4 regions of the Streptomyces sp. NPDC007808 genome follow, and region 1 is predicted to be linked to each of the others. Evidence: riboswitches for the same ligand, from Rfam matches in the RefSeq annotation. Region 1 holds a riboswitch; each other region holds the start of a gene.
The links. Region 1 has a riboswitch for cobalamin ahead of ACFYNL_RS37670 (cobalamin biosynthesis protein). Riboswitches for the same ligand answer to the same signal wherever they lie in the genome.
Positions count from the first base shown of each region.

Region 1 (4,688 bases):
CCACGGCGTCGGCCTTCCCGAGCAGCTCGTACAGCCCGGCGTCGGCGCCGCGCAGCGAACCGCAGTACACGGGCAGGGCGTTGGCGTCCCGCGCCTCGATCGCGTCGCACAGGGTGTCCACGAACGCGGTGTTGCCGCTCAGCTCGTGGGCCCGGTAGAAGAGCACGCCGACGGTGGGGCGGCCCTCCTGGAAGGTCCGGGTCCCGTGGACGCCGTACTCGGGCATCTTCCGCGGCTCGACGAACCCCTCGCCCGTCAGCAGCACGGTGTCGGAGAGGAACCGGGCGAGTTCGGCGAGGTTGGCGGGGCCGCCCTCGACGAGGTACTTCAGCGCCTCGGCCACGACCCCGGCCGGAACGGACGACTCGGCCATCAACTCCGCGTCGGGCACCGCCTCCCCGCCCAGCAGCACGGTCGGGACACCGGATGCCCTGAGCGCGGCCAGCCCGTCCTCCCAGGCCCGCTTGCCGCCCAGCAGGCGCACGACCGCGATGTCCGCGCCCGCCACGAGCGAGGGGAGTTCGGACGCGACGTCGATACGGGTCGGGTTGCCGATCCGGTAGCCGGCACCGCAGGCCCGGGCCGCGAGCAGGTCCGTGTCGGCGGTCGACAGCAACAACACCGTGCTCATGCGGGCGCTCCCGGGGGGATGAAGGGCAGTCCTCGCGGCGCGCCCGACTCGATGAGCCGCCACAGCGCGTCCGTGTCCGCGTGCTGTTCGATCAGATCGCCGAGCCGGTCGAGCTGCTCCTCGCGCAGCGCGGCGAACGACGTGTCGGGGGCCGGTACGAAGCGGCGGCCCGCGGCGGACGCCACCTCGCGCAGGAACGCCCGCCGAAATCCGTCCGACTCCAGCGAACCGTGCCAGTGCGTGCCCCAGGTCTGACCGACCCGGCAGCCGTCCAGGAAGGTCTCGCCGCCGGTCACTTCGGCGACGCCGTGGTGGATCTCGTAGCCCGCGACCCGCTCCCCGAGGGCCTCGCCCTCCGGCCGGGTGAGGGTCTTCTCGCGGGCGAACCGCACCCGCACGGGCAGGACCCCCAGCCCGTCGACATGCCCGCGGCGGCTCTCGACGTCGTCCTCGATGTGCTCGCCGAGGACCTGGAAGCCCCCGCAGATGCCGAGGACGGGCCGCTGCTCGGCGGCCCTGCGCACGAGGGCGTCGGCGAGCCCCCGCTCGCGCAGCCACTCCAGGGCCCGGACGGTTCCCCGGGTGCCGGGGACCACCACCAGGTCGGCGTCGGCCAGTTCCTCCGGCCGGTCCACGAACCGCACCACGACACCGGGCTCGGCGGCCAGTGCGTCGACGTCGGTGAAGTTCGACATCAGCGGTACGGCGCAGACGGCGACCCGCAGCACGTCCTCGCCGAGGGGCGGCGCGACGACGGACTCCCGCACCGTTCCGCGCAGGGACACGCGCAGCCCGTCCTCCTCGTCGATGCCGAGTCCGTGCCGGAAGGGCAGCACGCCGTACGTCCGGCGCCCCGTGAGGTCGTGGAGCATGTCCAGGCCCGGCTCCAGCAGGGAGACGTCCCCGCGGAACTTGTTGACGAGGAACCCGGCGACGCACTCCTGGTCCTCGCGCGACAGCAGCGCGACCGTGCCGAAGAACGAGGCGAAGACACCGCCCCGGTCGATGTCACCGACGACCAGGACGGGGAGCCCGGCGCCCCGGGCGATCCCCATGTTCACGATGTCGGTCCGCCGCAGATTGATCTCGGCGGGAGAACCGGCCCCCTCACAGATCACCGCGTCATACGTGCCCCGCAACTGCTCCAGACAGTCCAGCACCGTCCCGAGCAGCCGCTGCTGCCGTCCGCCGTGGTACCCGCGCGCGCTCAGCTCGCCCACCGGCTTGCCCAGCAGCACGACCTGACTGCTCTGCTCGCCACCGGGCTTGAGCAGCACGGGGTTCATCAGCGCGGTGGGTTCGACGCGGCAGGCCTGCGCCTGCATGGCCTGCGCCCGCCCGATCTCCGCGCCCTCGCGGGTGACGAACGAGTTGAGGGACATGTTCTGTGCCTTGAAGGGCGCGACCTTGACGCCCTGCCGTACCAGCCACCGGCAGATCCCCGCCGTGACGACGCTCTTGCCCGCGTCGGACGTGGTGCCGGCGACGAGAAGACCACCGCTCATGCTCATTGCCCCCTCTTCAGCAACCGGGCTCCGGCGCACACGCCGAGCGCGAGCCAGGTGACGCGCCGCGACAGCCGCACGGCGCGTTCGACGTCGGGCGTGCCGACGGCACGCCCCCGCGTGTTCAGCACGGGCCGGTGCTCCACCCGCCCGCCGTACGAGAGCGTCCCGCCCAGCCGCACCCCGAGCGCTCCGGCGAACGAGGCCTCCACGGGCCCGGCGTTGGGGCTCGGATGCTTCGCCGCGTCCTCCCGCCAGGCGCGTACGGCACCCCGCGGATCGGGTCCGGCCAGCGCCGCGAGTACGGCGGTGAGCCGCGCGCCCGGCCACCCGGCCACGTCGTCCAGCCGCGCCGAGGCCCACCCGTAGCGCCGGTACCTGGGCGACTTGTGGCCCACCATGGCGTCCAGCGTGTTCACGGCCCGGAAGCCGACCAGCCCCGGCACACCCCCGACGGCCCCCCAGACCAGCGCCCCCACGACCGCGTCGGAGGTGTTCTCGGCGACGGACTCCACCACGGCCCGCGCGATCCCGTCCGCGTCCAGCGCCTGCGGGTCCCGCCCGCACAGATGCGGCAGCCGCGCCCGCGCGGCCTCCACGTCCCCCGCCTCCAGCGCACGCGCGACGAGCCGGGCCTCGCGGGCCAGCGACGTCCCTCCGACCACCGCCCAGGCGGCGGCGCCGGTCAGCGCGACGGACGCGGCCGGGGAGGTGCGGACGGCGCGGGCGGCGACGGCGCCCAGTGCCACGGCGCCACCGGCGCACACGGCGGTGTGCAGCGCACCCCACGCGCGGTGGTCGCGCCACAACACCCCCTCCACGGCGGCGGCGGCCCGTCCGAACGCGGCGACCGGATGCCCGCGGTGGGGGTCGCCGAGCAGCAGATCACCGAGAAGTCCGGCGGCGGCACCGTACGCGAAGACGCGATCGGCACGCATCGGCGTCAGCCGGCCGCGGGGAAGGGCAGAGCCCTGGTGCGGGACCTCAATCTCGAACGGCAGCCGAGCATCGCGTTATGTCCTCACTCAGGGTGTCCACGCCCTGGTTCGACGAGACCGGCGGCGAGAGTTCCTGGCTCCCGGGGCTTTCCACCCCGGTGACAGTGGCGGGACCGCGCCGGATTCACACCGGCTTCCTCTTCTGCCGCCGTACATGGCCCCGGCAGTCCACCACGGGGTCGGAAGGGCCGTCAACTTGCCGTTGACCTGCGGAGGGAGAGTGTGCGGAGGCCCACACACGCGTGAGGTGCGAGACGGTGTTCCGTCCCGCACCCCGGGTGCTCGCGCGCGCTCCGGCGCACTGTTGCTCAGGCCACGAGCGCTCTGTGCGTCAGGCCACGATCGGCGTGTGTGTCAGGCCACGATCAGGTAGATGCCGTAGCCCACGGCCGCCGCGCACGCCGCGAAGCAGGCGTACGCCCCGGTGACCGCGAGCGCGGCCGAGTCGCCCTGGGCCGCCGCACGTTCGCGGCGGGACAGGCCGGAGATGCCGAGGGTGAACAGGCCCACCAGGGCAACCGTGACCACGAGGCTGACCCCGAAGACGGAGCCGAGAGCCGCCCAGTCGATCTTCATGCTTCTACTTCCTTGAGTAACCGGCGAGGAGGAACCGGGTGGGGGTCAGACCGACGCCTTCGACGGCGTCGACTCGGAGGTCTGGGGCGGGACCGTGGCCGTGATGTCCTCGGCCACCGGGTGCGCCGGCGGCACGGTCACGGCGGCCATGGCCTGGGTCACCACACCGGCCGGCTCCTCGGTGTCGTTGACGTTGGTGTGGTCGACGACCTCGCGGCGGGAAATCTTCCAGATGGCGGCGCTGGAGACGACCAGGAAGACCGCGACCAGGCCCGTGCCCCAGGCGCCGAAGCCCGTCACGTACTCCGCGAGCGCGCCGACCAGGGCTGCCGCCGGCAGGGTCAGGCCCCACGCGACGAACATCCGGGTCGCCGTCGACCAGCGGACCACGCCGCCCTTGCGGCCGAGGCCCGCGCCCATCACCGCGCCGGAGACGGAGTGCGTGGTGGAGAGGGAGAAGCCCAGGTGGGAGGAGGCCAGGATGACCGTGGCCGCGCTGGTCTGGGCGGCGAAGCCCTGCTGCGGCTGGAGGTCGGTCAGGCCCTTGCCCATGGTGCGGATGATGCGCCAGCCGCCGAGGTAGGTGCCGAGCGCGATGGCGACGCCCGCCGAGAGGATGACCCACATGGGCGGGTCGGAGTCGGGGGCGAGGGTGCCGCCGGCGACCAGGGCGAGGGTGATGATGCCCATGGTCTTCTGGGCGTCGTTCGTGCCGTGGGCGAGGGAGACCAGGCCGGCGGAGGCGATCTGGCCGGCGCGGTAGCCCTTCTTGGACGCCTCGCCGTCGGCCTTCTTGCCGAGGGTGTAGGTCAGGCGGGTGGCCAGCATCGCGGCGATGCCCGCGACCAGCGGGGCGGCGATCGCCGGGATCAGCACCTTGGTGACGAGCACGTCGCCGTGGACCGCGCCGAAGCCGGCCGAGGCGACGGTGGCGCCGATCAGGCCGCCCATGAGGGCGTGCGACGAGCTGGAGGGCAG
Region 1 covers NZ_JBIAEQ010000012.1:213,311-217,998, forward strand. The annotation lists gene cobN (cobaltochelatase subunit CobN) at 1-631, opposite strand, end outside; gene ACFYNL_RS37665 (cobyric acid synthase) at 628-2,136, opposite strand; gene ACFYNL_RS37670 (cobalamin biosynthesis protein) at 2,139-3,074, opposite strand; cobalamin riboswitch at 3,182-3,314, opposite strand; gene ACFYNL_RS37675 (hypothetical protein) at 3,489-3,710, opposite strand; gene ACFYNL_RS37680 (anion permease) at 3,756-4,688, opposite strand, start outside.

Region 2 (4,688 bases), on a different contig from region 1:
CCGGGTCGCGGGCGGCGGCGAGGGTCAGCAGGGCGGCGACGGCCACACCGGACCCGGCGACCAGCCGGGCGCGGACGTCCCAGCGGTCCGGGCGGTAACGGGTGCGCAGGGTACGGCGACCGCCGAGACGAAGCCCCGCGAGTGCGGCGCCGAGCCCGACCAGCAGCACCGGCAGGCCGTACGTCCCGCCCTCGGCGGTCAGCAGCCCGTACGTTCCGGCGCACACGCCCAGCAGGCCGCCGAGGGTCAGCGCGGTGGTCGTACGGCGGACGCGGGCCGGTACGTCGGCGCCGCGGCCGTAGCCGCGGGCGTCCATCGCGGCGGCGAGGGCGACCGAGCGCTCAAGCGCGCCCTCCAGGACCGGCAGTCCGACGTGCAGCAGGCCGCGGACACCCCGGTCGGGGCGTCCGCGCAGACGCCGGGCGGCACGCAGGCGCTGGACGTCGGCGATGAGGTTCGGGGCGTACGTGAGCGCCACGACCACCGCGACACCCATCTCGTAGAGGGCACCGGGGAGGGACTTCAGGAGGCGGGCCGGGTCGGCGAGCGCGTTCGCCGCGCCCACGCAGATGAGCAGGGCGGCCAGCCGCAGCCCGTCGTAGAGGGCGAACAGGAGGGTCTCGGCGGTGACCTTCCCGCCCAGGCGGATCCCCTGGGCCCAGTCGGGCAGGGGAAGTTCGGGCAGGGCGACGATCACATGGGTGCCGGGGACGGGGGAGCCGAGGGCCACGGCGAAGAAGAGACGGATGAAGAGCACGGCGAGGGCGAGCTTGACGAAGCCGCCGTAGGAGCGGGCCCAGGGGGCGTCGGGGCGGCAGGTCGCCACGACATAGGCGGACGTCGCTATCAGGAGGGTGAGCAGGAGCGGGTTGGTGGTGCGGGTGGCCGCGGTCCCGAGAGCCAGAGCCCACAGCCACCAGGCGCCGGGGTGCAGCCGTGCCCCGGCCGTCACGGTCGCCGCCGTCGTGCCTGCCAGATCGCTGCCGCTCCCAGTACGGCCACCGCGGCGATCCCCGCCACCAGGCCCACCGACGGGCCGCCGTCCGAGCCGGCCTCCCCCTCGGCGGCCGGCTGCAGCGCGGGCGTCGGCCGGTCGGCCGTCCCCGAGACCTGCTCGCCGCAGCCCTTGCGCGGGTAGCCCGCGATCGCGCACAGCAGGGCGTTGGTGTCGTAGCGCAGCGGCTCGGCCACCTCGGCCAGGGCCTCGGCCGTCGTCGCGTCCGGGGCCAGCCGTGCGCAGGCCGTGCGGCGGGCCGGGGGTGTCTCGCCCGACGGGGCGTCCCGCGGGGTCCCGAAGTCGATGACCAGGGCGACCCGCTTCATGCCCTCGCGCGCCGGTGTCCGCGCGCAGATCACCTCGAACACGGCGGCGCCCCGAGGCCGCGCCGCGTCCCCGGAGTCCTCGCTCACCGCGAACCTGAGGCCCTGGACGTCACCGTCGGACGGGCGGGCGGTGGCGGGGCCCTGGGTGGCGTAGGTCCAGGTGTTGCCGTCCCGGTCCCAGAAGGACCAGTAGCGGTAACCGGCCGCCTGGGCGGGCAGGGTCACGCCCGCCAGGACGGCGAGCGCGGCGAGCAGGAGGGTCAGAGCGCGGCGGACCACGGTCACTTGCCCTTGTTGCGGCCGCTGATCAGGAAGCCGACACCGATGCCCGCGACCAGGCCGACGCCGACGATCCACCACCAGCTGACGCCGCCGTTGTCGTCCTCCTCCCGCTCCGCGGCCTTCGCCGACGCCGACGCGTCCGGCGCGGACCGCGGCGCCGGGCCCGTCGCGTTGAGCTGCCGGATGAGGTCCGCGCCGCCGAAGTCCCGAGGGTCGGTGCCGGTCGCGTGGGCGGCGAAGATCAGCTGGGCGTAGGCGGCGGGGCCGCTCTGCCCGGCCCACTTCGCGGAGTTCCGCTCCAGCCAGCGCAGCGGCTCGCGGGCCGCGTCGGCGCCGGATCGCGCGGCGAGCGCGACGACCGCGTCGGCCGTGTTGCCGTAGTCGGGCTGGTCCTTCGCACCGGGCATCACGGACTTCAGGTACCCGGTCCCGCTCAGGGCGCGGCCGAGGTAGGCGGTGCCGTTGAGGGCCGCGTCGGCGGGGGTCGGGCTCTTGCCGCCGAGGCACTTCGGGGCGTCCTCGGCCGCCTTGCCGGGCGTCGTCACGAGGCCCTTGCCGAGCAGGCCCAGCACACCCGCGGCGGTCGCGTCGGCGTTGGCCGCCAGCGCCCCCTTCTTGCCGGGCTGGAACGCGAGCGCCCCGGCGTCCTCGTCGCCGCACGGCAAGGACAGCTCCAGCAGGGCGTCGTACGGGGACCTGCCGTCCTTGCGCACCTCGCCGGGCTTCTCGCCGACGGCCGCGAGCGCGCCGATCACCACGGAGGTCGAGTTGGCGTCGCTCGCGCCGCCCGGCACGTACCCCCAGCCGCCGTCCTCGTTCTGCACGGACTTCAGCCAGGCCACCGCCTTGCCGGCCGCGCTGTCGTGCCCGCCGAGCGCGGCGAGGGCCTGGACGGCGGCGGCCGTGTTGTTGGTGTCGACGGGGGTCTTGGCCCCGCAGTCCTTCGAGACGTCGGCACGGTAGGGGGCGAACGACCCGTCGGCGCACTGCTGTCCGGTCAGCCAGTCCACGGCCTCGTCGGCCGGCTTCACACCCACCGTGTCCTGGGCGAGCAGCGCGAGGGACTGCCGCCACACCCCGTCGTACGTCGGGTCGGACGTGCCGTACAGGCCGGCCGGGAGCGCCACGGACGGCGACGCGGACGGGTCGGCGGCGAAGGCGGGCGTGACCGTGCCGATCACGGTGACGGCGGCCAGGACCGCGGCGGTGCGGCGGACGTGCATGATCGGCGAATGCCCTTCCCTGAAGGGGCCGGGCAGCACAGGGAGACCCCGGGCGGCTCGGCTCCGTATACCTCGACGGTGCCGTGCTCCGGCCGGCTGCCGGTGCACGTGAGCCGGTCACGAATCCGTACGGGGCGATCCGGCTCACCGGCCTTCTCCGACCGGTTCACGGTTGCGGGTCAGCGCCGGATTTGCACCGGCTTCCCCCCGTACGGGTGTGATGACGACGCGGCCACTCTACCGGCCCGTAGGGAAACCGCTGAGGGGAGGCCGGGGCGCGGACAGGTTCGGGCGCATGGGGATCACGGGGAGGACCGGACGGCTGCCGGCCTCGGGGCGCGCGTGCGACGTGTACGAGATCGACGAGGCGTGGGTGCTGCGCCGCGACCGGGAGGGCCACGCCGACGGACGCGCCGAGGCCGCCCGGGGGCCCATGGCGTCCATGCTGCTGCTTCACCACGCCACGTACGTCACCGGATCACTCCCCGCCACCGCCTCCGCCCTCCCCAGCTTCACCAGCCGCCGTACGTGCGCCTCCGCCTCCGCGATCGCGATGTTCCGTGAGCCGTACGGGATCTGCTCCCAGGGCCGGTTCCACTCCATGCGCTCGGCGAGCTGCCAGGGGGTGAGGGGTTCGCGCAGGAGAGCGCGCAGGCCGGTGAGCCGGGCCTCGTGGTGGGTCAGCAACTCCCGTACGCGGGCGGGCGCGTCGGTGAACGCGTGCTGGTGGGCTGGCAGGACTTCGGCGGGGGCGAGCCGGCCGATGCGTTCGAGGGAGTCGAGGTAGTCGCCGAGGGGGTCCGTGACGGTGGTGTCGTCCGGGTCCTCGTACAGGCCGATGTGCGGGGTGATGCCGGGCAGGAGGTGGTCGCCGGAGAACAGGCGGCCGTGCCCGGCGAGCCGGTCCGGGTGTTCTTCCTCCAGGTGCAGGCAGACGTGGCCGGGGGTGTGGCCCGGGGTCCAGATCGCGCGCAGGCGGCGGCCGGGCAGGTCGAGGAGCTCGCCGGGCACGATCTCGCGGTCGGGGTCCGCGGGGGAGAAGCCCGGCAGGTTCCCGGGACGGCGGGCGGTGCGCAGCGGCGCCACATGGGCCTCGGGTGCGCCCGCCGCGGTGAGCTTGTCCGCCATGTAGGAGAACCAGCGCTCCGGGCGGGTCGCGCGGGTGCGCCGGACGATCGCCGCGTCCGCCGCGTGCATGGCGATCCAGGCACCGGAGGCCTCGCGGACCTTGCCGGACAGGCCGTGGTGGTCGGGGTGGTGATGGGTGATGACGACACCGTGGATCTCGGCGGGCGCCGTGCCGCAGGCCGCGAGTCCTTCCGCGAGCGTGTCCCAGGAGGCCGGGTCGTCCCAGCCGGTGTCGACGAGCACCGGGCCGCGGTCGGTGTCGACGACGTACACCAGGGTGTGCCCGAGCGGGTTGTCAGGGATGGGTACCTGGACGGACCGAACCCCGCCCCCGTGGTCGTACACCCGCGCCATGGGTTTCCCCCGTCCTGGCTTCGCTCCACCTGCCACGGTCCCCTGCGGGCCGCCGCCCGCACGGCCATTGCTCACTATAACTAGAACTGGTATCAGTTCCTGAAACAACGTCAGAAACCTTTGGGACTCACGTAACCCGCTCCAGGCTCCGCAGGAGGCGTCGGCCATGACCGAGCTCGTGGAACACGGACAGCTGTTCATCGGCGGGGAGTTGACCGACCCCCTGGGCACGGACGTCATCGAGGTGATCTCGCCGCACACCGAAGAGGTCATCGGGCGCGTGCCGCACGCCTCGCCGGCCGACGTCGACCGGGCCGTGGCGGTGGCGCGCAGGGCGTTCGACGAGGGGCCCTGGCCGCGGATGAGCCTCGACGAGCG
Region 2 covers NZ_JBIAEQ010000002.1:395,085-399,772, reverse strand. The annotation lists gene ACFYNL_RS08065 (energy-coupling factor transporter transmembrane component T) at 1-952, opposite strand, end outside; gene ACFYNL_RS08060 (SCO2322 family protein) at 949-1,602, opposite strand; gene ACFYNL_RS08055 (prenyltransferase/squalene oxidase repeat-containing protein) at 1,605-2,828, opposite strand; cobalamin riboswitch at 2,942-3,093, opposite strand; gene ACFYNL_RS08050 (MBL fold metallo-hydrolase) at 3,282-4,310, opposite strand; gene ACFYNL_RS08045 (aldehyde dehydrogenase) at 4,477-4,688, shown strand, end outside.
Region 2: it holds a riboswitch for cobalamin, as region 1 does, so the genes downstream of both, ACFYNL_RS08055 (prenyltransferase/squalene oxidase repeat-containing protein) here and ACFYNL_RS37670 (cobalamin biosynthesis protein) in region 1, are expected to answer to the same signal.

Region 3 (4,688 bases), on a different contig from region 1:
GCGAGATCGAAGCAGGGACCTTCGCCGAGTTCGCCCTGCAGGCGGTCCGACTCATGCACCATGTCTCCGCAGGCGGCCAGTGTCACGGCCCGGCCCTTGCGCACCGCGAGGATGCCGGCGGCGGTACAGCCGTCCACCAGCTTCACCGCCGACGCCACGATCTCGTCCAGGGTCGCCTGGACCGAGTCCTGTGCCAGCAGTTCCCGCGCCAGCACAGCCATCTGCTCGGCGTACTCCTGCCAGTCCACCGCCACCACCCCGCCTCGATCGCCGGTTCGGTCACAGTACGCCAGCCCCGCCCTTGTCGGGGGCGGCGGTGTCCACCGGGCGGACGGCGTGCGGGGCAGCTCCTCAAAGGCCGTCCGGATCGTGCCTCGGCGTCGAACGTCCGTACTCGTGGCTCGTGGCTGGTGGCTCGTGGCTGGGCCGTGTGCATGCCGCCGTCAGCTGTCGGCGACCGTCCCCAGGAAGCGGATGTGCGGCCGGGCACCCGGACCGGGGTGGGTGACCGCGGCGCGTACGCCGTAGACGTCGGCGATCAGGGACTCGGTCAGCGTGGCGCCCGGGGCTCCGGCGGCCACCACCCGGCCCTGCCGGAGGATGACGACCTGGTCGCAGTACATGGCCGCCAGGTTGAGGTCGTGCAGGGCGACGACGCTGGTGACGGGCAGGTGGGCGACCAGGTGCAGCAGGTCGAGCTGGTGGTGGATGTCGAGGTGGTTGGTGGGTTCGTCCAGCAGCAGCTCGCGAGGCTCCTGGGCCAGGGCACGGGCGATCTGGACGCGTTGGCGTTCGCCGCCCGAGAGCGTCTGCCAGGGCTGGTCGGCCCGGCCGCCGAGTCCGGTGCGTTCCAGGGCGGTGCGTACGGCGTTCTCGTCCGCCTCGGTCGTGGGAGTCCAGGCGCGGCGGTGCGGAATGCGGCCGAGGCGCACCACGTCGCGGACCGTCAGTTCGACGAGGGTCTCGGCGTGCTGCTCGACCACCGCCACGCGCCGGGCGATCGCGCGGCGGTTCCAGTCGGGCAGGGGGCGCCCGTCAAGGGTGACGACCCCGCAGGCCGGGGCGAGCACCCCGGACAGCAGCCGCAGCAGCGTCGACTTCCCCGAGCCGTTGGGACCGAGCAGGCCGGTCACGGAGCCGGGCCGAGGGTCGAGGCTGACACCGTCGAGGATCAGCCGCCCGTCGACGGTGCGGCTCACACGGTCGGCGACGAGGGTGGGCGGCCGGCCGGGCGACTGCTCGGCGGCTGTCGGCCCACCGGTCGTCCGCCCGACCGTTGCCGGCCCCTCGGTGGTCGATCCGCCGGTCGTCCGCTTCGCGGATGTGGGCCCGGCGGTCACCGGCGTGGCGGGTGCCGGCCCCTCGGGTGCTGGTTCGTCAGGTGCAGACCCGTCAGGTGCAGACCCGTCAGGTGCCGCTCCGGGGTGCGGAGGCCGGGAATCCTCGTCCCGGCGCCCGGTGCCGATCGTCATCGCCGCCTCCTCGTGCGGTACAGGACCAGGACGAACGCCGGAACGCCGACCAGCGACGTCACCACGCCGACCGGCACCTCCTGGGGGTCGAGGACGGTACGGGCCAGGGTGTCGGCCCACACCAGGAACACCGCCCCGGCGACCGCGGTGACTGGTAGCAGGCGGCCGTGCCCCGGGCCGACGAGGGCGCGGGCGGCGTGCGGCAGGACCAGGCCGACGAAGCCGATCGCGCCCGCCGCGCTGACCAGGGCGGCGGTCAGCAGCGCGGTCACGCACAGCAGCACCAGCCGGGTCCGGGCGACCGCGACCCCGAGCGTCGCCGCCGCGTCCTGGCCGAAGGCGAAGGCGTCCAGGGTGCGCGCGTACCCGAGACACACCACGAGGGCGAGCCCCAGGACGGCCAGGCACAGCCACACCTCGCTCCAGTCGGCCCCGCTGAGCGACCCGAGCAGCCAGAACAGCACGCCCCGGGTGGTCTCGGCGTCGGCCGCCGTCATCACGACGAACGAGGTCAGCGCCGAGAACAACTGCATGGCGGCCACCCCGGACAGCACGACCCGGTCCGTCGTCCCGCCGAGCGTGTGACTGAGCAGCAGCACCAGCGCGAACGAGCCGACCGCGCCCACGAACGCGCCCCCGGAGACGGACAGGACACCGCCCCCGGCGCCGAGGACGACCACGACGACGGCGCCGGTAGACGCCCCGGAGGACACGCCCAGGACGAACGGGTCGGCGAGCGGGTTGCGCAGCAGCGACTGCATCACCGCTCCGCACACGGCGAGTCCTGCCCCGCACACCGCGGCGAGCAGGGTGCGCGGCAGCCGCAGGTTCCACACGATGCCGTCCCGGATGGGGGACAACTCCGTGCTGCCCCAACCGAGATGGGAGGCCACCGCCGACCAGACGTCGCCGACGCCGATGTCCGCCGGGCCGATGGTGATGGCCACGGCGACGGACGCGGCGAGCACCGCCAGTCCGGCACCCAGGCCGGCCGCGTCACGCAGCGCGCGGGCGGCGGTCCGCGACGGCCGGGCCGCGGGCGGGCGCAGGGTGGTGGTCATCCGGCGAGCCGGTACTCGCGCAGGGCCGCCGCAACCTTCTCCACGCCCTCGACGGTGCGGATGGTCGGGTTCATCACCTGCCCGCTGACCAGCACGTACCGCTTCTTCTTGACCGCGTCCATGTTCCTTGTCGCCGGGTTGGACTCCAGGAAAGCGATCTTCTTCGCGGCGGTCTCCGCGGTCTGCCGCTTGCGGGTCAGGTCTCCGATGACGAGCACATCGGGGTTGCGGTCGGCGACGGTCTCCCAGTTGATCTGGGGCCACTCCTGCGTGCTGTCGTCGAAGACGTTCTTCGCGCCGAGCGCGTGCGTGATGATGCCGGGCGCGCCACAGCAGCCCGCCATGTACGGGGACTCCTGGTTGGCGAACCAGTACAGCACTGTCGCGTCCTCGGCCCGGGTCGCGGACGTGGCCTTCGCCACCCGGGCCTTCAGCTCGGCGACCAGCTTCTCCGCGCGCGCCTCCACCCCGAAGATCCGCGCCAGTTCCCGCACTTCGCGGTAGACGGTCTCCATGGTCAGCGGCCTCGTCCGGGAGCCGTCCCCGTCGCCGCCGTTGTCCTTGCCCTCGCAGTCCGCGGGCGAGAGATACGTGGGCACCCCGAGCTCCTCGAACTTCTCACGGGGTGCCACTCCGCCCTTGCTCAGCAGGGACGTGAAGGAGGCGGCGACGAAGTCCGGCTCGGTGTTCAGGACCTTCTCGAACGACGGCTGGTTGTCAGCGAGCCGGGGAACCATCGCGTTGGCCGTCTCCAGTCCCTTCATGACCGGGTCGGTCCAGGTGGCGGTCCCCACCATGCGGTCGGCCAGGCCGAGGGAGAGCATGATCTCGGTGGTGCCCTGGTTCAGGGACACGGCCCGCTCGGGCGGGGCCTTGACCGTCACCTTCTGCCCGCAGTTGGCGAGCGTGACGGCCTTGCCGCCGGAGCCGCCGGACGCGCCGGCCCCGTCGGACGACGAGCCCGCACCGCACGCGGACAGCAGCAGCGCTCCGGTCAGGAGCAGAACGGAACAGCGGACGGAACGTGACAGGAGCACGGTGTGACTTCCTCGGCGTCGGGGCCCATGCGCGGAGCCCGTTCGGACGGTCTGCTGCCAGCAGGTCTTCGGACTCGGGATCGCCCTGACGGGGCGCCTTCCCGGATCCGGCCGTGGCCGTGCTCCAGTGGCTGTTGCCCCGCCCGTCACCCTTACCGCTGCGCGTCAGTTCCGGACTCTCACCGGATTCCCTGACCCGTGTACGCGTACGACCGCGCCCACGGATTCGACTGGCGTCCGGAAGTTACCACGCGCTCACCCGCCCCCGCTGGGGTGTGATCGCCTTCGCCAGGGGCCTTTTCCGGCCACGGACTCTGACTGACGGTCAGCCTCCCGCTCCCACCGGAGCGGCCTCCCGCTCCCACCTCAGCGCTCGACACCCTCCGCCGCCCTCGGCGTCGAGTCCACCGTCGACCGGGCGCCGACCGGGCCGGAACGGAGCCGAGGCGGCGGGCAGCACCGCCGTCCCCGTCGCACCCCCGGCGTCGGCGCCCCTTCCCCCACCGACGTGACCTGGCCTTCCACCCTCATCGCCCGGGCAGGAGAAGGCCATCGGGCGCAGGCCCCATTTCCTTGAGGACACACAGTGCAGACGGCCCGGCCGGGTGCCGGGCCAGACGGTTCAGGTGTGCTGCGCCTGGGGTGCCCTGGGAGACGAGTGACCAGGCAGTGGTGTCCGTGCTGACCAGGTCTTGGCCCGGGGGATGGCACGGACTTCGGATGATGGGGTCGCCCTGAACGCCACAGCGTCCGCAGCGCAGCCACCACCGTGTCCGTCGGGCACAAGTCCGGGCGCCCGTACCGAGTGCCACTCGCTGCACGGCGGCACGTCAGCGATTTCCCATATCCCTGCCACGGCCGGGACCTGTGCGCCGGAGCAACCAGACCCGAGGATCGCTCGCAAACCGGGCGCCATGAAAGCAGGGGGTCAGCGAGTCAGCTCAGCGCCTCACGCCCAGATGGCTCAGGCCCAGGCGACGACCAATGCAGTTGCCTTGGCGCCAGTGGCCGTGCTCAACGCTGGTGGCCCCGTGCTCGATACTCAACGCTGGTAGCCCCGTGCTCTACGCCGACGCCGTGTCCGCCGGGGTGTCAGCCAAGGTGCTGTTGGAAGAAGG
Region 3 covers NZ_JBIAEQ010000008.1:232,493-237,180, reverse strand. The annotation lists gene ACFYNL_RS29425 (ANTAR domain-containing protein) at 1-248, opposite strand, end outside; gene ACFYNL_RS29420 (ABC transporter ATP-binding protein) at 444-1,199, opposite strand; gene ACFYNL_RS29415 (FecCD family ABC transporter permease) at 1,469-2,533, opposite strand; gene ACFYNL_RS29410 (ABC transporter substrate-binding protein) at 2,530-3,570, opposite strand; cobalamin riboswitch at 3,633-3,763, opposite strand; gene ACFYNL_RS29405 (alpha/beta hydrolase family protein) at 4,663-4,688, opposite strand, start outside.
Region 3: it holds a riboswitch for cobalamin, as region 1 does, so the genes downstream of both, ACFYNL_RS29410 (ABC transporter substrate-binding protein) here and ACFYNL_RS37670 (cobalamin biosynthesis protein) in region 1, are expected to answer to the same signal.

Region 4 (4,688 bases), on a different contig from region 1:
AGATGAACACGCCCAGCAGCAGACCCGCCGTCAGCTCCGCGCCCCCGGCGCCGAAGGGATCCAGCCAGCTGATCGACGGGTCGGCGGAGTCGAGCGTGCCGGTGTCGGCGTAGACGCGGTAGATCGCCACCACGGCGAACGCCAGCAGGCAGCCGACCTGCGCGAGGATGAGCACGTTCTGCACCCTGGCCGAGACCTCGGTGCCGATCACGCACACGGCCGTCATCACCAGGATGAGCAGCACCGTGAGCGCCTCGCGCGCGAAATCGTTCTCGACCCAGCCGTCGAGGCCGACGGCGAGCAGGGCGAAGGTCACCGCGACGTCGGCCAGTGAGCCGATCACCAGGACCCCGGTCATGGTGATGGCCCAGCCGCCGAGCCATCCCGCCCACGGGCCCATCGCACGGGTGACCCAGGAGAAGGTGGTCCCGCAGTCCTGGTCGACCTTGTTGAGGTAGTAGAACGCCGACGCGATCAGCAGCATGGGCACGAAGGACGCGAGCATGACGCCCGGCGCGTGGACGCCCACCAGCGCCACGACCGGGCCGATGGCCGCGGCCAGCGAGTACGCGGGCGAGGTGGCGTTGAGACCGATGACGAGTGCGTCGAGGAACCCGATCGCGTCGGCCTTCAAACCGCTCGCGGGCCGGGTGTCCGCGCTGCCTTCGGTCATGCTGCCTCGCCTCGGTCGGGTACGACCACATGAAACCGGCAGGCACGGGGCCCGGCGCGCCTTGGACTCCCCAGCGCGGGATGTATCACCCGAGTGCGCTCGTACGGGAACGTCAGCCGTCGGCCGCAACCGCGGGCGGGGTCTGCGTCCGAGCCATGACGGCCAGGTCGGCGGGGCTGCGCGGGCCGGGTGCCGCGTCGTCCAGCAGGCCGTGCGCGCGGAGCACCTGGGTGGCCGCGATGCCCCAGGGCAACCGCAGGCCGGCCTGCTGGAGGAGGTCGGTGCGGGCCAGCATCGCGGGCGCGGCGCCGGTGCGTACACCGGACGGCGTCAGGAGCGCCGCGTCGTCCGCCCACCGCAGGGCGAGGTCGACGTCGTGGGTGGCCATCACCACCGTGGTGCCGCCCGCGCGCAGCCCGTCGAGGGTGGCCAGCAGGCGTTCCTGGCCGTCGGGGTCGAGGCCGGCGGTCGGCTCGTCCAGGATCAGCACCCTCGGCCGCATCGCCACCGCGCCCGCGATGGCGGTGCGCTTGCGCTGCCCGTACGACAGCAGGTGCGTGGGCCGGTCGGCCAGCGCGGTGATGTCCAGGGCGGTGAGCGCCTCGTCGACCCGCGCCCGTACCTCGGCATCCGCGAGGCCGAGGTTCAGCGGGCCGAAGGACACGTCCTGGGCGACGGACGCCGCGAACAGCTGGTCGTCGGGGTCCTGCACCACCAGCTGGACGGTCGTCCGCAGCCGGGTCAGCCCCTTGCGGTCGTAGGTGACCGGGGAACCCTCCACCGTCAACCGGCCCTGATGCGGGCGCAGTCCGCCGCTGAGCAGCCGCATCAATGTGGTCTTGCCGGTGCCGTTGCGCCCGAGCAGCGCCAGCGCGCGCCCCTCGTGCACGTCGAAGTCGAGGCCGTCGAGAACGAGGGGGCCGTCCTCATAGGCGTAGGACGCGCCCCGCAGGGCGACCAGGGCGGTGGGCTCGCTCATGGCAGGGCCTTCTCCAGTACGAGGGTGAGGGCGGCCAGCGCTGCGAGCAGCACGCAACTCGCGGCCGTGAAACGGACGGAGACCCGGGCCTCGGGCACCAGGACGCGCAGGGTACCGTCGTACCCCCGCCCGGCGAGCCCGGCCTGGAGCCGGGTGGCCCGGTCGAATGCGCGCACGAAGGCGACGGCGCCGAGCCCGGCCAGGGAACGCCACTCCGCGGCCCGGCTCATGTGCCCGAGCCGAGCCGCCTGGGCCTCCCGGATGCGGCGCACCGAGTCCAGGAGCAGGAAGCTCATGCGGTACGTCACCAGGGCCACGTCGACCACCGGCGCGGGCACCCCCGCCTTCACCAGCCGGGGCAGCAGATCGGACATCGGCGTGGTGAAGGCGAACAGCAGCACCCCGAGGGAGGCCGCCGAGGTGCGCAGCAGCAGCTCCCCGGCGCGCAGCGGACCGCCGTCGGCGAGCGAGACCATGCCCCCGGGACCGCCGACCTGGACGAGCAGCGTCACCGCGCCGGTCACGCAGAAGCCCAGCGGCACCCGGTACGCCCGCCACAGCCGGCGCCCCGGCACCCCCGCGGGACCCAGCAGCACCAACAGGGCGGTGACCAGCACCAGGGCCCCGCCCGGCCAGGGCGGCAGCGAGATCGCGAGCGCGGTGAGACCCAGCCCGAGCACGGCCTTGTCCACGGGGTGGCGGCGGCGCCAGCGACTGCTGTGCGCCGCCGCGTCGATCGGCAGCACGCGGGCTCAGTCCCCTTCGGCCGACGACTTCCCGGCGGTGCCGCTCGGGACGCTCCCGGCCTCCCGGTCCCGGTCCCGTTCCCGCTCCAGCGCCCGCTGCTCACCCTGCCGCCGCCCCCGGTGCAGACCGAAGTAGTAGGCGAGCACTCCGGCGCCGAGGGCCGCCTGCAGGGAGAACAGCGCCGACTCGATCTCACCGGACGGCGGTTCGTACAGGGGTGAGAACCAGGGCTCGTAGTCCGGCTCGATCTCGGTGATCGCCGACTCGGCCTCACCGTCGGCGCCCGTGAACGGCTCCTCCTTGTGGTCGCCGAGGCCGAGCGCCAGCGGCAGCACGGCCAGCGCGGCCACCACGAGCAGCAGCACGAGGTTGATCCTGGTGTTCTTGCTCATCGGGCCACCGCCTCCGTCTCGGTCCGGGACTGCTTCTTGGCGAGGAGCACGCCAAGCCGGGTCAGTTCGCCCTTGCTGGACTGCACCAGCAGCCGCATGACGAGCACCGTGAGCAGGCCCTCGCTCACCGCGAGGGGGATCTGCGTGAGGGCGAAGATGGAACCGAACTTGCCGAGCGCGCCCAGGAATCCGCTGCCCGGGTCGGGGAAGGCGAGCGCCAGCTGGACGCTGGTGACGCAGTAGGTGGACAGGTCGGCGACGAACGCGCCGAAGAAGACGGCGACCATCAGCGGCACGTCGAAACGCCGCAGCAGCTTGTAGACGGCGTATCCGGCCCATGGCCCGACGATCGCCATCGAGAAGACGTTCGCGCCGAGCGTGGTCAGACCGCCGTGCGCGAGCAGCAGCGCCTGGAAGAGCAGGGTGATCGTGCCCAGGACCGCCATGATCGGGGGCCGGAACAGGATGGCGCCCAGCCCCGTGCCGGTGGGATGGGAGCAGCTCCCGGTCACCGACGGCAGCTTGAGCGCGGACAGGACGAAGGTGAAGGCTCCGGAGGCGCCGAGGAGCAGGGTGCTCTCGGGATGCTCCCTGACCTCACGGGTGAGTGAACGGACTCCGTGGACGACGAACGGCGCCGACGCTACGCTCCAGGCGACCGCGTGCGCCGGAGGCAGGAAACCCTCGGCTATGTGCATGGCTCAGCAGACCCTCTCCAGCACCTCGTGGATGGTTGACGTGCCTTGGCCGGTCTCCTGGCTGACGGGTACCACCGCCCGTGCTCCGCCTTCCCGGGTCCGGAGGGACCCAGTGGCTGCCCGTGAGGGCTGGAGCCGGACTTCCCGATTCACAGTGGCGAGGGCCGCACCGGCATCACACCGGATTTCCCGTTCACCAAGGCGTGGTGACAGTAGTGCCCGCAGCGGGTGGCTGACAAGCGGGCCCCGGGGGCGTGAAAGTGGCGTTCGCCCGCTTCATGGCGGGTTTCCCCCTCGGCGCGTAACGTGACGGAACATGAAGATCCTCATCAGCGCCGACATGGAGGGCGCCACCGGCGTGACCTGGCCGGGGGACGTGCTGCCGGGGACGCCACAGTGGGAGCGGTGCCGCGGGATGTTCACCTCGGACGTCGACGCCGCCGTGCGGGGATTCTTCGACGGGGGCGCCGACGCCGTCGTCATCAACGAGGCGCACTGGTCCATGCGCAACCTGCTGTTGGAACGGCTCGACGAGCGGGCTCAGATGCTCACCGGCCGGCACAAGGAACTCTCCATGGTCGAGGGCGTCCAGCACGGCGACGTGGACGGGATCGCCTTCGTCGGCTACCACGCGGGCGCCGGCATGGAGGGTGTCCTCGCCCACACCTACCTCGCGAACCAGATCACAGGGGTGTGGCTGAACGGCGTCCGCGCGAGCGAGGGGCTGCTGAACGCGCACGTCGCCGCCGAGTACGGCGTGCCCGTCGTGCTCGTCACCGGCGACGACGTGGCCTGCGAGGACGCGCTCGGGTACGCGCCCGGCGCGCTGAAGGTCGCCGTCAAGGACCATGTCTCGCGGTACGCGGCGGTGTGCCGTACGCCGGCCAGGACCGCCGCCGGCATCCGCGCCGCGGCCAAGGAGGCCGCCTCGCTGGCGGTCCGTCAGGAACCGGTGCGCGCGGGGCCGTTCACGGTCGCTGTCGAGTTCGACGCCGAGCACCTGGCGATGGCCGTCACCGTCGTCCCGGGTGTGGAACGGACCGGGGAGCGGAAGGTGGCGTACACGAGCGAGCACATGTACGCGGGAATCCGTACCTTCAAGGCAGTGACCACGATCGCCTCGGCGGCGGTGGAGGAGCAGTATGGCTGACCAGCAGGCACTGGACGAGGTCGTGACGTTCACCTCCGACCTCATCCGC
Region 4 covers NZ_JBIAEQ010000008.1:149,785-154,472, reverse strand. The annotation lists gene ACFYNL_RS29055 (APC family permease) at 1-673, opposite strand, end outside; gene ACFYNL_RS29050 (ATP-binding cassette domain-containing protein) at 786-1,652, opposite strand; gene cbiQ (cobalt ECF transporter T component CbiQ) at 1,649-2,398, opposite strand; gene ACFYNL_RS29040 (energy-coupling factor ABC transporter substrate-binding protein) at 2,405-2,791, opposite strand; gene ACFYNL_RS29035 (energy-coupling factor ABC transporter permease) at 2,788-3,489, opposite strand; cobalamin riboswitch at 3,519-3,705, opposite strand; gene ACFYNL_RS29030 (M55 family metallopeptidase) at 3,806-4,639, shown strand; gene ACFYNL_RS29025 (M20/M25/M40 family metallo-hydrolase) at 4,632-4,688, shown strand, end outside.
Region 4: it holds a riboswitch for cobalamin, as region 1 does, so the genes downstream of both, ACFYNL_RS29035 (energy-coupling factor ABC transporter permease) here and ACFYNL_RS37670 (cobalamin biosynthesis protein) in region 1, are expected to answer to the same signal.